4 regions of the Sphingomonas sp. Leaf37 genome follow, and region 1 is predicted to be linked to each of the others. Evidence: predicted binding sites of a transcription regulator. Region 1 holds the regulator's gene; each other region holds the start of a gene.
What was found. The regulator LexA, encoded in region 1, represses DNA repair genes until DNA is damaged. The targets are predictions, from matches to a motif close to GTTCCNCNCTTGTTCT.
Positions count from the first base shown of each region.

Region 2: the regulator LexA is predicted to act here: its motif matches at 1,306-1,321, upstream of LRA87_RS16515 (ImuA family protein).
Region 3: the regulator LexA is predicted to act here: its motif matches at 1,790-1,805, upstream of recA (recombinase RecA).
Region 4: the regulator LexA is predicted to act here: its motif matches at 1,872-1,887, upstream of LRA87_RS15035 (Y-family DNA polymerase).

Region 1 covers NZ_CAKLAX010000002.1:298,294-301,925, forward strand. Annotated here, with positions in the region: gene LRA87_RS06755 (ComEC/Rec2 family competence protein) at 1-1,506, shown strand, start outside; gene lexA (transcriptional repressor LexA) at 1,527-2,216, opposite strand; gene LRA87_RS06765 (molybdopterin molybdotransferase MoeA) at 2,275-3,453, opposite strand; gene moaC (cyclic pyranopterin monophosphate synthase MoaC) at 3,458-3,632, opposite strand, start outside.
Region 2 covers NZ_CAKLAX010000005.1:59,934-63,565, forward strand. Annotated here, with positions in the region: gene LRA87_RS16510 (Y-family DNA polymerase) at 1-611, opposite strand, end outside; gene LRA87_RS16515 (ImuA family protein) at 526-1,287, opposite strand; gene LRA87_RS16520 (hypothetical protein) at 1,707-2,036, shown strand; gene LRA87_RS16525 (HU family DNA-binding protein) at 2,250-2,519, shown strand; gene LRA87_RS16530 (SOS response-associated peptidase) at 2,527-3,192, shown strand; gene LRA87_RS16535 (DUF7146 domain-containing protein) at 3,257-3,632, opposite strand, start outside.
Region 3 covers NZ_CAKLAX010000002.1:566,774-570,405, forward strand. Annotated here, with positions in the region: gene LRA87_RS08110 (tetratricopeptide repeat protein) at 1-854, shown strand, start outside; gene LRA87_RS08115 (4-(cytidine 5'-diphospho)-2-C-methyl-D-erythritol kinase) at 851-1,696, shown strand; gene recA (recombinase RecA) at 1,881-2,954, shown strand; partial or broken gene LRA87_RS08125 (class I SAM-dependent methyltransferase) at 3,287-3,523, shown strand.
Region 4 covers NZ_CAKLAX010000004.1:256,080-259,711, forward strand. Annotated here, with positions in the region: gene LRA87_RS15030 (hypothetical protein) at 89-475, opposite strand; gene LRA87_RS15035 (Y-family DNA polymerase) at 557-1,867, opposite strand; gene LRA87_RS15040 (cysteine synthase A) at 1,973-2,941, shown strand; gene LRA87_RS15045 (hypothetical protein) at 3,032-3,277, shown strand; gene LRA87_RS15050 (division/cell wall cluster transcriptional repressor MraZ) at 3,590-3,632, shown strand, end outside.

The sequences.
Region 1 (3,632 bases):
GATCGGCTGGAGGGCAGCCGGGGTGGCATCGCCGCCGCTCTAGCCACCGGCGACGAGGGTGCGATCGCGCAAGCCGATTCCGAGGCGATGCGGCGGGCGGGGCTGGCGCATCTGCTGTCGGTCAGCGGATTGCATATCACGGCCGCAGTTGCCGCGACGATGGCGGTTGTCCTGCGGCTGCTCGCCCTCTCGCCGTGGCTCGCGATCCGGGTACGCCTGCCGCTGGTGGCGGCGGGCGCGGGGGCGGGCGCCGCGATCGGCTATACCTTGCTGACCGGCGCCGAAGTGCCGACGATCCGGTCCTGCGTCGCCGCGCTGCTGGTGCTGGCGGCCCTGGCGATGGGGCGGCAGGCGGTGACATTGCGTCTGGTCGCGACGGGGGCGCTCGCCGTGCTGCTGGCGTGGCCGGAGGCACTGATGGGGGCGAGCTTCCAGTTGTCGTTCGCCGCGATCGTCGCGATCGTCGCGTTGCACGAGCATCCTCGCGTCGGATCGTGGTTCGCCCCACGGGACGACGGTATGGTCCGCCGGATGCTGCGAGCGTTCGGATCGCTGCTGTTGACCGGTGTCGCCGTCGAGGCCGCGCTGATGCCTATCGCGGTCTTCCATTTCCACAAGGCGGGACTGTACGGCGCCGCCGCGAACATCGTCGCCATTCCGCTGACGACGTTCGTCGTGATGCCGCTGGAGGCGATGGCGCTGATCCTCGACGTCTTCGGCCTCGGCGCGCCGGCGTGGTGGCTGACCGATGTGGCGTTGCGACTGCTGCTATGGCTCGCCCATGTGGTCGCAGCGGCACCCGGAGCGGCGGTGGCGGTGCCGTCGATGCCAGCCGCGGCCTTCGGGTGCATGGTGGCGGGCGGACTGTGGCTGGCCCTGTGGCGAACGCGCTGGCGCAGACTGGGGCTGATCCCCTGCGCGATCGGGGCGATCTGGGCCGGTATGGCGTCGCCACCCGATTTGCTGGTGACGAACGATGGCCGGCATATGGCGGTGCGGGTGCGCGGCGGGCTGGCCTTGCTGCGCGATCGGGCGGGGGATTACACTCGCAACATGCTGGCGGAGAATGGCGGCGTCGACGGGGAACCGCTGTTGCTGGCCGATCAGCCTGACGCGGGCTGCACGCGTGACCTCTGCCTCGTCGAGATCGTCACCAAAGGCAGGCGCTGGCGCGTGCTCGCCACCCGCAGCACCTATCCGGTGGCATGGCCGGAACTGGTCGTCGCCTGCCGCCGGGCGGATATCGTGGTCAGCGAACGCCGCTTGCCACGGGGATGCAGACCGCGCTGGCTGAAGCTGGATGCGCCGACGTTGCGGCGTACCGGCGGGGTGGCGGTGGTGTTCGAGGACGACGTGGCCGCGACAGTCCGTCAGCCGGCCGATCGCCACCCGTGGCTAAACCCGCCCGTCATCATGCCGCCACGTAAACCACGCAGCGGGGATGATGGTCGTTTACGACGGGTGAGGCACGTCCAAACACAGCGCGATCTTGTTCCTCCATCGTGATCGCCCGGCGCGCGATCGGTTCAATCGTAGCGGCGCAGGATACCGGAGAGTTTGCCCTGCACCCGCACGTGCGCAGGCGCGTAGCGCTGCGGCTCGTAGGAGCGGTTTGCGGGATCAAGGCGGATCATCGCCCCTTCGCGACGGAAGTATTTCAGTGTCGCTTCCGCATCCTCGATCAGGGCAACGACGATTTCGCCATCGCGTGCGACGTCGGTGCGGCGGATCAGCGCGTAATCCCCGTCGAGGATACCCGCCTCCACCATCGAATCACCCGATACCTCCAGCGCGTAATGCTCACCTGATCCCAGCAACGCGGCAGGAACGGCGAGCATCGAACTGCCTTCGAACGCCTCGATCGGCACGCCGGCGGCGATGCGGCCGTGCAGCGGAATCTCGATCACATCATTGGCCGGCGAGGGAGCGGCACGCACGTTCGCTCCCTTTGAGGCCGTCGGCGTCGGCGTGCCCGCCGGTGCGCTGGCCTTGCGCTCGGTTCGTTCGGGCATCCGCAATACTTCGAGCGCCCGCGCCCGGTTGGGGAGGCGGCGGATGAAATGCCGTTCCTCAAGGGCGCTGATCAGGCGATGGACGCCGGACTTGGACTTGAGGTCGAGCGCGTCCTTCATCTCCTCGAACGAGGGTGAGATACCGGTTTCTTCCAGCCGGTCATTAATGAAGCAAACGAGCTCGTGCTGCTTGCGCGTGAGCATGGGCGGTCCTTCCCCGTCAGAACAGACGCGGAACTTCTAGGGAACACAATTGGCGCCGTCAAGCGATGACGAGGATTTCCGCCGAGTCGCCGGCGCGGGCGGCGGGGGCGTCGATCGGTCGTACGATCAAGCATTGCGACCGCGCCAGCGTCAGAAGCATCGAGCTGTCCTGTATGGTCGAGGCATAAGCACGGCCGTCGCGAATCTCGGCGCGGAGATAATCGGTGCGTCCGCCGTTCGGGGGCAAATCCTCACCCAGGATTATCCGCGTGCCATGAGGCAGGGGATTCCGCGCGCCGGACAGATGTGCGATCAATGGCTTGACGAACAGCAACGCCGTTACGAACGCCGACACCGGATTGCCGGGCAACCCGATGACGACGGTGGACCCGAGGCGGCCCGCCATCATCGGCTTGCCCGGCCGCAGCGCGATACGCCAAAAGTCGATGACGCCGCCCGCTGCCTCGATCGCGGGGCGAACGAGGTCGTGATCGCCGACGGATGCGCCACCGGTGGTCACGAGCACGTCGGTATCCACGGCCGCGAACGCATCCCGCAGCGTGGTGAGATGGTCAGGAAGAATGCCGAGATCGACGATCTGAACCGGCAGGTCTGCGAACATCGCCGACAGCATCGCACGGTTCGATTCGGGCAGGGCGCCGACGTTGTTGCTACCGGGTTCGACCAGTTCGTCGCCGGTTGCACATATCGCGACGCGGACAGGGCGGCGCACCGACAGGCTCGCAACGCCGGCGGTGGCCATCACTGCAATGCGGGCAGGGGTGATGCGATCACCCGCGACGACGATCCGGTCGCCGTCCGAAAAATCCAGACCGCGCCGGCGTGTGTTGCGGCCGCGTGTCAGCGGGCCTTCGCCGGTCAGGCGGATGGTCGCACCATCGGCGTCGACCTCCTCCTGGATTATCACGGTGTCGGCGCCATCCGGCATCGCCGCCCCAGTGAAAATGCGTATCGCCTCGCCCGGCCCGACGGTGCCGGCGGACGGTCGACCTGCCGCGCTTTCGCCAGTCATCGTCCATGGACCGGGGAGATCGGCGAAACGGATCGCATAGCCGTCCATCGCCGACAGGTCGCTCGCGGGTTGGGTGCGACGGGCGTATATATCGCTCGCTGCCCAGTGGCCTGCGGCGCCGGCGAGCGGCACCTCCGCGATCGCGACCGGTTTCGCCATCGCAAACAGATGCGCTTGCGCGTCGGCGATCGGCATCAGCGGCATGACGTCAGGCGTGCCAGTCACCGGACCGCCCGCCCGCTTTTTCCAACAGACGGATCGCCCCGATCGTCATCGCGCGGTCCATCGCCTTCGCCATGTCGTAGATCGTCAACAGCGCGACCGAGACCGCAGTAAGAGCCTCCATTTCGACGCCGGTCTTGCCATCGGTGGCGGTCAGCGCG
Region 2 (3,632 bases), on a different contig from region 1:
CAGCCGGCGAGGTCGAGCCATAGGCCGTCGGGCGGCGTCGCGGCCGCAATGGGCGACCAACGCCGAACGGCAAGCAGCGCCAGACGGTCGAGCAGGACCGCGTCCGCTCCTGGTTCGGCGGGCCGAACGTCGAGATCGGACACGAGAGCGCGGGCGTGGGTCGCGGCCATTCCGACATGGATGCCGAGCGAGGCCGCCGCAACGCACGCCGCCACGACTTCCTCACGCCGCCCGACCTTGCCGACGAGCGCCAGCGGAGCATGAGCGGTTGCGGGCCGTGTCACGATCATGGCCGGTCGGGTGACCGACTGGCTCTTGTACGGATGGCTCGCGGCTTCCGATCGCCGCCCGAGTTCGCGCATAGGCGGCTTCGCATGCGCCGGAAGCGCCGCGATTTGGCCAGCAACCTCGACCTTGGTCGGCGATTGCGCCCGCGCCCAGCGCGCACCCGGCCTCCATCCGCCACCCCTCGGGACAGAGCATTCACCCGGATCGTCGTCGATCGGGAGCTGGAGCGCTAACCGCTCAGGCCGCGGCGTGGCGTGCCGGTCCAGCCGTCTCAGCCGCTCGATGGCCAAGTGCGGCAGGAACAGCGAGACAACCCGTCTCATCGCACCCCTCCACGATCAAAGAGAAGGACCCGCCGGTGCGTTGACGCGCCAGCTCGACCGACCAACGGGCGCGTCCCACCCCGGCAACCGTGAGCCGCTGCGACGGGGCGCTGGCGACCCGCCAGCGCGTCCAGGCAGCGGAGGGCTCGCCGAGCGGGTCTTGCGATCGGCCCCGCCAGCGGCGCAGGAGCAGTACGGGAATGTCGGCTTCCGCCGCGACAAGCTGCAGGCGGCGGGTGGCGACCATCGAAACCTTTGCCGCCTCGGCCACCACCGCTGCCGGCGTACCATCCCGGATCGCGTCCTCGACGACCGCCAGAAGCGCGGCGTCGTCCCTGGTCTGAGCGTAGATCACGTTTGCCGAGTGCAAACCGGCTTGCGCCACGCCGGGCGCGTAGAGATCGTTCCGGCAGCTTGCCCAAAGCACTGGGGCACGCATGTTCTGCGCTTCTCGTGCGGCAACACCGGCAAGGAACAGCGTGGCAGCCGCATCGTCAACCAGGGAACAGGTGCGTGCGGCGACCTCGTGCAACGCTCCAGCCCGGAGCCCTCCCCCGTTCAGACGATTGTCCAGGTCACCAACCCCGAACGGCAGGACCCGGTAATCGGCGATCGGCATCGCAATGCTTCGCAGATGGGCGATGCTCTGGGGAAGCGAATCGAGGACGGCTGACATGGTGGCTAGACTCTATGTGTTCGCTTTATGTTCCGTTGCCGTCGACGCTTGGTCAACGGGTTTATGTCTGCCAGATCGGGACTTTTTCGCTTGACCACGTCCAATGGCGGGACGGTACGGAGTCGTAACGAACATGTGCGCTACAGCGCGATTCCGAGTGAGTTGCCAGTATCGCCGAGCACGATCACGAGCAGTCGCCACGAAGGCTGGCGGTACGTGTTGCGTGGAACGATTACCCAACAGACCAAAAACAAACCAAGAAGATTTTGCTTTCGTTCTGCCGTCGGCTGACTCATAGAATCGGGATGCCGATCCGCCCCGAGAACCGATGGCTTTACCCGATCGACTGGCGCCAACTGTCGGACGTGATCCGGTTCGATCGGGCCGGCGCGCGCTGCGAGCATTGCTCGAGACCGCATATGCGTCGGGTTGCACATCTTGGCGATGGTCGCTGGTGGGATGCCGACGCCGTGTGTTGGCGCTCCGGTCGTGGCAAGCGGATCGCGCTCAAGGGCGGCTTCAATCTGGCGTCAGTACGAACGACTTATGTCGTGCTGGCTTGTGCGCATCTCGATCACGATCCAGGCAACAGCATGCCCGGCAATCTCGCGGCGCTCTGCCAGCGTTGCCATATGCTCCACGATGCGGCCGAGCATAGATGGCAACGCTGGTGGAACGTCTTTCGTCTGCGCGCGATCCGAGACCTGTACGAAGACCCGCGCCTCACGCGAGAGCGCTGCGCGCGTTAGAAACCCGGTCGACCGCTTTGCGTTCGCTCGGGCGCCAGCTCGGCGACCGCCCCCTGCCCGCACCCCGGCTGATACACGTCGGCCACGTCATGATCGGCCAGTTTGGAGACCATCAGGCGGGCGTCCGCGACTTCGCCTTGTCGAGCAGCATCATTGTATCGCCGCTCGGTACGGCTAAAGGTCCGGCCAGATCCACAAGGGAGAGTAAGTAGCATGAACATTGGTGAGCTGGCGAAGGGCGTTGCTGGAACGACAGGCACTAGCGAGGCAGAAGCCAAGGCCGCGATCGCTGCCGTGTTCGAGCAGATCGCAGGCGCGGCCGCAAAAGGCGAAGAGGTCTCGATCGCCGGCTTCGGCAAGTTCTCGGTCAAGGATCGTCCTGAGCGCCAGGGCCGCAATCCGTCGACTGGCGAGGCGATGACGATCGCGGCGTCGAAGAAGGTTTCGTTCACGCCCGCCAAGGGTCTGAAGGACAGGCTCTAAGACTTGAGTGCCGGCGGGCGGAGCTTGCCGGCCCCGAAAGGGTGCGCGGATGTGCAATCGATACAGGCTGACGGCGAAGCAGGCAGAGATCGCCGCGACGTTCGGCATCCGCCCGCCTTACGAGCCCGACGAGACGTACCCGGTCCCCGACATCTTTCCGACGGGCAAGAAGACGCCGTTCTACGGCCAAGTGGTCATCCAGGACGGCGCCGACCGGAAGATCGAGCGGATGGAATGGGGTGTACCGACCCAGGTGCCGAGTAAGCGCGACGCAAGCGTGAAGCTCACCAAGTACGTGACTAACGTGCGCAATCTCAACTCGAGCTTCTGGCGGTCGATGCTGACAACGCCGGCGCGTCGTTGCCTCGTGCCGGTGACGGCGTTCTCCGAGTTCGGGATCGCACCTGGCGAGGACGGAAAGAAGCCGCTGCACTGGTTCGACGTGCCTAGCCGCCCGATTTTTGCGTTTGCCGGAATCTGGCGACCGACCGAGCGCGGGAATGCCTATGGGTTCTTGACCACCGAGCCGAATGCGATCGTCGCGCCGATCCATCCAAAGGCGATGCCGGTGGTGCTTCACGACGAAGATTACGATCGCTGGCTATCGGCACCATGGGACGATCTGAAGGGGCTCGTCGCCCCCTACCCTTCCCAGTTGATGCGGCTCGGCTGACGCGCCCATGATCCGCGTGATTTAACTGCCGCAGTTGCGGTTTCATGCGCTCCGCTGATGCGCGCTAGGCATCGTTCCAATCGTCGTGATGCTCGGGCACGCGGCTGATGAGCTCGCGCCCGTTCGCTGTCAGGTGATCGCGTGCCTTTTCGAGCAGTCGTTCGGCCGCGCGGCCTCGGTCACCGTAAACGATCACACGGCGGACCTTCTCCGGGATCGCGACGAAGGCGAGCCGTTCGACACCGCCCAGCGCCCATGTCGGCGTTCCGAACCATTCGGTCGCCGACCGCGCGTCCTCGATCCCTTCGGCAAGGCCCAGCTCGTGCGTAGCGGGTGCAAGCCGGATCGCTGCTGTGCCGAGCAGTCCGAGCGCAACCTTCGGCTTTGGGATGGGCTTGCGCAGCACATCGACAGGATCGAGAAAGGTCCGCTGGACGGCG
Region 3 (3,632 bases), 270 kb from region 1:
GGATTGCCAGCGACCTTGCGGAACAGGACGCCGCGACGCTGTCCATCGCGCTGTCGCGCACCGCGCTGATCGCCAACCCCGCCAACGATCGCGCCCGGCTGTTGCTCGCGTCGGCGCTGGCGAAGGACGATGCCCCCGATCGCGCGCTGGCGACGCTCGACGCCATGCCGCCGGACAGTCCCTTCGCGCCGACCGCGCTCGCCGCGCGCATCGCGATCCTGGCCGGCGCAGGCCGCGAAGCCGACGCGCTGGCGCTCGCGCGACAGGGCGCGGAGGGTTCCGGAGCGGGCACCGGCGACTGGCAGACCTACGCCGACCGGCTCACCGCAGCGGGCCGGCATGCCGAGGCGGTCCCGTGGTATCGCCGGATTCGCGATACCGATCCGGACGAATGGACCGCATGGTTGCAATACGGCGGTGCGCTCGAGCAGTCCGGCGATTGGCCCGCCGGGCGCAAGGCGTTGCAAAAGGCCGTCGAACTCGCCCCGAGCGAACCGCTGGCGCTCAATTATCTGGGCTATGCGCAGGCGCAGCGCGGGATCGACGTCACGGCGTCGACGGCGATGCTGCAGCGGGCGCACGCATTGAAGCCGGACGACGGGTCGATCACCGATTCGCTGGGCTGGGCCTATTTCATCAACGGCGACATGGCGCGCGCGCTGCCGCTGCTGGAACGGGCCGCAGCGAGCGATCCGATCAATGCGGAGATCGGCGAACACCTCGGCGACCTGTACTGGACGATCGGCCGCCACTACGAGGCGCGCTACGCATGGCGCGCCGCCGCGCTCACCGCGCCCGCCGCGGATCAGGCGCGTCTCTCCACCAGAATCGTCCAGGGATTACCCGCCAAGTGATCGTCGAACGCGCGCCCGCCAAGATCAACCTCGCCCTCCACATCCGCCATCGCCGCCCCGACGGCTATCACGAACTGGAAACGCTGTTCGCCTTCGCCGCCGACGGTGACACGGTGACCGTCGTGCCCGCGACGGCGGACAGCTTCGCCATCACCGGCCCGTTCGCGGCGGCGCTGGCCGCGTCGGCGGAACGGGCAGGGGAGCCTGTTACGCCGAACCTCGTCGAGCGGGCTGCCATCGCCTTCCGCGACACCTTCGGCATCGAACAGGCGCACGCGATCACCCTAGACAAGCACTTGCCAGTCGCCTCCGGTATCGGCGGCGGCTCGGCGGATGCCGCAGCCACGTTGCGCGCGCTCGCCCGGCTCCATGCCATCGCACCCGAAGACCCCCGCCTGTTCGTCATCGCCGAAGCGCTCGGCGCCGACGTGCCCGCCTGCCTGCTCGGCCGCACTACATTGGGCACCGGCAAGGGCGAGGCGCTTATCCCGGTGCACGGCCTTGCCGGAACCCCGCTGCTGCTGGTCAATCCCGGCATCGCGGTCTCCACCAGCGCCGTTTTCGCGCGTTGGGACGGCCACGACCGCGGCGGCATCGCAGCCGAAGGCGACCTCCTCGCCCGCGCCATCGCCGGCCGCAACGACCTGCAACCCGCCGCACTGGAACTCGCCCCCGTCATTGCCGACGTGCTGACGGCGCTGGCGGCATCCGAAGGCGTCCTCCTGTTCCGCATGTCCGGCAGCGGCGCCACCTGCTTCGCGTTGTTCGAAAACGAACCTGCCCGAGACGCAGCCGCCAGGACGATGCCGCAGCATTGGAGCCTGGCCACAACCTTACTCTAAATTCCGCTTTAGCGCGGGAGGGGGACGCGCTTCCCGAAGGGACCATTGCAACGAAGCGCAAAAAATCCGCAAACCCCGCAAAAAATCGGCAAAGTTCCCCTCTTGTTCCATAGGAACAAACATCGTACATACAGAACAGATGCGTTGCCCCGTGCGCGCGCTTGCTCTAGCGAGGAACCTCCCGATGGCCGCCAATCTGAAAGTGATCGACACCGGCATGGCAACCGCAACCACCGACCGGCAGAAGGCGCTCGACGCCGCTCTCGCCCAGATCGACCGCGCCTTCGGCAAGGGCTCGGCAATGAAGCTCGGCGCCAAGCAGTCGATGGAGGTCGAGACGATCTCCACCGGATCGCTCGGTCTCGATATCGCATTGGGCGTCGGCGGCCTGCCGCGCGGCCGCGTGATCGAGGTCTATGGTCCTGAATCGTCAGGCAAGACCACGCTGGCGCTGCACGTCATCGCCGAGGCGCAAAAGGGTGGCGGCACCGCCGCCTTCGTCGACGCCGAACACGCGCTCGACCCGGTCTATGCCAAGAAGCTGGGCGTCAACATCGACGAACTGATCGTCTCGCAGCCGGACACCGGTGAACAGGCGCTGGAGATCGTCGACACGCTCGTCCGTTCCAACGCGATCGACGTGCTCGTCGTCGACTCGGTTGCCGCCCTCGTGCCGCGCGCCGAGATCGAAGGCGAGATGGGCGACAGCCACGTCGGCCTTCAGGCCCGACTGATGTCGCAGTCGCTGCGCAAGCTGACCGGTTCGATCAGCCGTTCGCGCTGCATGGTGATCTTCATCAACCAGCTGCGCATGAAGATCGGCGTGATGTACGGCAATCCGGAGACGACGACGGGCGGCAACGCCCTCAAATTCTACGCTTCGGTCCGTCTCGACATCCGCCGCACCGGCGCGATCAAGGACAAGGAAGAGGTGACCGGCAACGCCACCCGCGTGAAGGTCGTCAAGAACAAGGTCGCACCGCCGTTCAAGCAGGTCGAATTCGACATCATGTACGGCGAGGGCATCTCGAAGATCGGCGAGATTCTCGATCTGGGCGTGAAGGCCGGCCTCGTCGAGAAGTCGGGCGCGTGGTTCAGCTACGACAGCGTCCGCATCGGTCAGGGTCGCGAAAATTCGAAGACCTATCTGCGCGAACACCCGGAGATGGCCGACCGCCTCGAAAAGGCGATCCGCCAGCGTACCGAAAAGGTCGCCGAAGAGATGATGACCGGCCCGGAAGCCGACGACGACATCTGATGCACCGTCATCCGATCAGGATGCACGAAGGGCTCGCCGGTAACGGCGGGCCCTTTTCGGTTGGTCGCATTCCAACCGCACCGTACCGTCAACTTCGACAACTTCCGCGTCCGATACTCCTGCAAGTGCAGGAGCCCGGAACTCCCCGGCGCTTTCACGGAAACGATGAAGCCGGTTCCCCGGCGAAGGCCGGAACCCGTCCGGCAACCCTGTCGATTCCGGTTCGAACCCATCCGCCGTGTCTCCGCGAACGCGGGCACCCAGTACCGCGCCCCGCCTCGGCAGGAGCGCAAGGCTGCGATGACACCGCCCCGCACTGCTAGGATTCCATCATGACCACCACCGCAGACTGGACCGGCCGCGTCGGCCAAACCTGGGCCGCGGAATGGCAGCGCACCGACCGTTCGCTCGCCGATCTCGCCCGTCACCTCGACGCCGCCGTCCTCGCAGCGGCGCCGGACGCGTCGTTCCGCGCGATCGACATCGGCTGCGGCGCCGGCTCCACCAGCCTGTCGCTCGCGACGTCACGCCCCGATGCGCAGATCGTCGGTGTCGACCTCTCCCCCGAACTCCTCGCCGTGGCGGTGACCCGAGGAGTGGCGCACCCGAACCTCACTTTCGCCGGGGCGACGCATCCGTCGCAGCGCAGGAGCTTGCCCCCATCGACCTGTTCGTATC
Region 4 (3,632 bases), on a different contig from region 1:
ACCCGTCCCAGCAATCCGCTACCGCGCCCGATAAGCAAAGGGCCGGCGGATACATCCGCCGGCCCGGTTTCGTGTTATGCCGAAACGCTTACGACTTGCAGGTCTGCGACGGCTTGCCCGGTTGCGTCACCGTGATGCTCGACGGCGTGCCGGTCAGCGACCAGCCACCCTCGGCCGTCAGCGGATCGCCGGCGGTTTCGGCGGTCAGGCGGTTGATCGTGCCGGTCGGCGTCGTCTTCACGAAGGCCAGCTTGTCGCCGTTGAACAGCGTCACGTACAACAGGCTGTTGTCCTTGCAGCGGAACGTCTTCTCCGCCTTGATCGACGGCGGCAGTTCGACCGGTGCGCGATTGGCGAGTTCGGTCGCCATCGGATCAGGATTGGAATCGAGCACATCGGGCTCGGCCGGCTTGGAGTTGCAGGCAGCCAGCGCAAGCAGCGCGGCAGTGGCGGAGAGGAGGAGGGGGCTCTTCATAGCGCCACGACGCTTTGCGCATGCAGCACGGAGCGTCAAGCTGGATGGCTGATATATGTGAGACCCTGTCTCAAATTGCGGTCATTCGTGGAATTCGTCGAGGTCGGGGATTCGTCCGAAGGCGATCTTGGTGCCGATCCGGTCCAGTCGACCGCCGTTCATCGGTCCGACACTGACGGCATGCCGCCCGAAACGCTGGTTGATCCGGTCCATCGCCCGCGACAGCGACAGTCCACGTGTTTCACGGGCCAGCGGATCGTCGGGATCGAGTGCGGCGAACAGCGACCCCTGCTCCCCGACCGCGGGTTCGATCTCGCACAGCGTCACTCCGATCATCCGCAGCTGTCCGCCACCGGGCCGTCCGCGGCACGCGTCGCGCAAACGCGGAAGCAACGTCTCCAGCCGTTCGAGCACGACGAAACTGTCCTGCGTCGCCGGCAGCTTGCACGAGGTGCGCCAGGCGGATTTATCATCTTCGAACTTCACATGGAGAACCAGCAGGCGGGCGCGGCAGGCCTTGCGACGCAGTCGGCTCGCGGCCTTCAACGCCAGTCGTCGCGCGGTGAGGCGGGCCGGATCGGCGCCGCGTCGGCCGGGCGACAATACGTGGCTGTGACCGATCGTCCGCGACATCGTCGCCTTTTCCGGCAGATCGACGCCGTGCAGCAGATACCAGAGCCGATCACCGTTGGTGCCGCCCCATGCGGTGCCGGCATCGCGCGGACGGCGCTCGCAAAGCTGCCTGATATCGTTGACGCCGTCGCGCGCCAGCCGTCCTTCCATCTTCGCGCCGATCCCCGCAATCTCGCGCAATGCCAGTGGATAGAGCGCCTGCGGCAGATCGCCCGCCTCGAAGGTGACGAGGCCGTCCGGCTTCTGCAGGTCGGACGCCAGTTTCGCCAGCAGGCGGTTGGGTGCGATGCCGACCGAACAGGTCAGCCGATCGCCGACACGGGCGCGAATACCTGCCTTGATCCGCCGCGCGAGCGCCTCGGCCGAGGCGCGATCGTTCTCGTTGTCGAGCAGGCGACAGGCCATCTCGTCGATCGAGCAGACGCGAGTCACGGGAATGTGGCGCCATACCTCGGCGACGATCCGTTCGTGGAATTCGACGTATTTCTCGTGACGCGCCGGTGTGACGATCAGTTCGCGGCACCGCTGCTTTGCTTCCCACACCGGCGTGCCGGTGGAGATGCCGAAACGCTTCGCCTCGATCGAGGCGGCGATGGCGACGGTGGTATCGCTGCCCACCGGCGCGACGATGACCGGCCTGCCGCGAAGCGCCGGCTGAAGCTGTTGTTCGACGCTGGCGAAGTAGGAATTGAGGTCGAGGAATAGCCAGCGCAGCGGCCGTGGCGGGAGGTCCAGGGGCTGGCGAGTCGCGGACGGCATGATCGGAACATTAGCAGAACACAGGTGCAGCCGGGAGTGGGGACTTCATACACCCCAAGATCAGCTTCGCTTGCCGCTCGCGTTGCCACACGCCATCTAGCAGTGATGCATACGACCCCCGACACATTGGCCCTGATCGGCAACACGCCCCTCGTCCGTCTGCGTGGACCAAGCGAGGCGACCGGCTGCGACATCTTCGGCAAATGCGAATTCGCCAACCCGGGGGCTTCGGTGAAGGATCGCGCGGCGCTGTCGATCGTCGAGGATGCCGAAGCGCGCGGCGTGCTGCACCCCGGCGGTACGATCGTCGAGGGGACGGCAGGCAACACCGGCATCGGGCTGGCGCTCGTCGCCAACGCCAAGGGCTACAGGACGATTATCGTCATGCCCGAGACGCAAAGCCGGGAAAAGATGGATACGCTGCGGGCGCTCGGGGCCGAACTGGTGCTGGTGCCCGCAGCGCCCTACGCCAGCCCCTGTCACTTCGTGCATACCAGCCGCCGGATTGCCGAGGAGCGCGACAATGCGATCTGGGCCAATCAGTTCGACAACGTCGCCAACCGGCGTGCGCATATCGTCGGCACCGCGGAGGAGATCTGGCAGCAGATGGACGGCCGGATCGACGGGTTTACCTGCGCGGCCGGCACCGGCGGGACGATCGCCGGTGTCGGGCTCGGGCTGAAGGCGAAGGATGAAAGCGTGTGCATCGCGCTCAGCGATCCGCATGGCGCGGCGCTGTACGAATTTTACGCCAACGGCGAATTGCGGTCGGAGGGAACGTCGGTGGCCGAAGGGATCGGACAGGGGCGGATCACCGCCAATCTGGAAGGCGCCCCGATCGATACGCAGTTCCGCATTTCCGATCAGGAGGGCTATCGCTGGGTGCGGCGACTGCTCGACGAGGAAGGGCTGTGTCTGGGCCTGTCGTCGGGCATCAACGTCGCCGGCGCGGTGCGGCTGGCGGAGCATCTGGGACCCGGAAAGAGGATCGCCACGATCCTGTGCGATACCGGCTTCCGCTATCTGTCGACGCTCCACGATCCGGAATGGCGTGCAGCCAAGGGACTGGGGTGAGTCGCCCGTTTGTCCGCCATTCGACAAACGGATGACGAAGCGGTACAGCGACACGGCAAGATGAGAGCCGCTAGAGACACGCACCAGACGATGCAACGGATCAAGGTCGGGATCATCGGCCTCGTCGCCGTGGTGCTGCTGATCGTCGTCGCCAGCGCAATCCTGGGTTCCGCCACGCGAGAGCGGCCGATCGCGACCGCCGGATCGGCGCAGGCGGACGTGGTCGCGAACATGGCGATGACCAACGCCGGCGCTGCCGCCATCGACGGATCGGGCGAGCCGCTGGCCGAACTCGGCGTCGCACCGCCGACGGCCAACAGCCAGGCCGCCCGCTGATATCATTATCGCCGTAGTTCGGGGAAATCCGGGGACAGGAATGCCGTCGGTCCCGGCCTTGCGCCTGCAGCAATCGGGCAACCGCCGCGTATTGTCGTCGGAACGGGGTCACATCAACACCGGATAGCCTGACATCGGGTGTGATTTCCCCGCTCATCCCCAAAAATCCCGTTGCTTCCCCGGTGGCCTGTTGATACCAACGGTCAACAACGGGGCAGGCATCACCGATTTGCGTTTTCGCAAGGCGTCGAGAGACGGCGACAGGCCGTTTTTCGAAACGGTGAGCCGTGCGCGTCAGGGTGCGAGACGGGCGTGTCGGAAAGGGGCGATTATCAGGGAAGTGGACTTGCTCTTG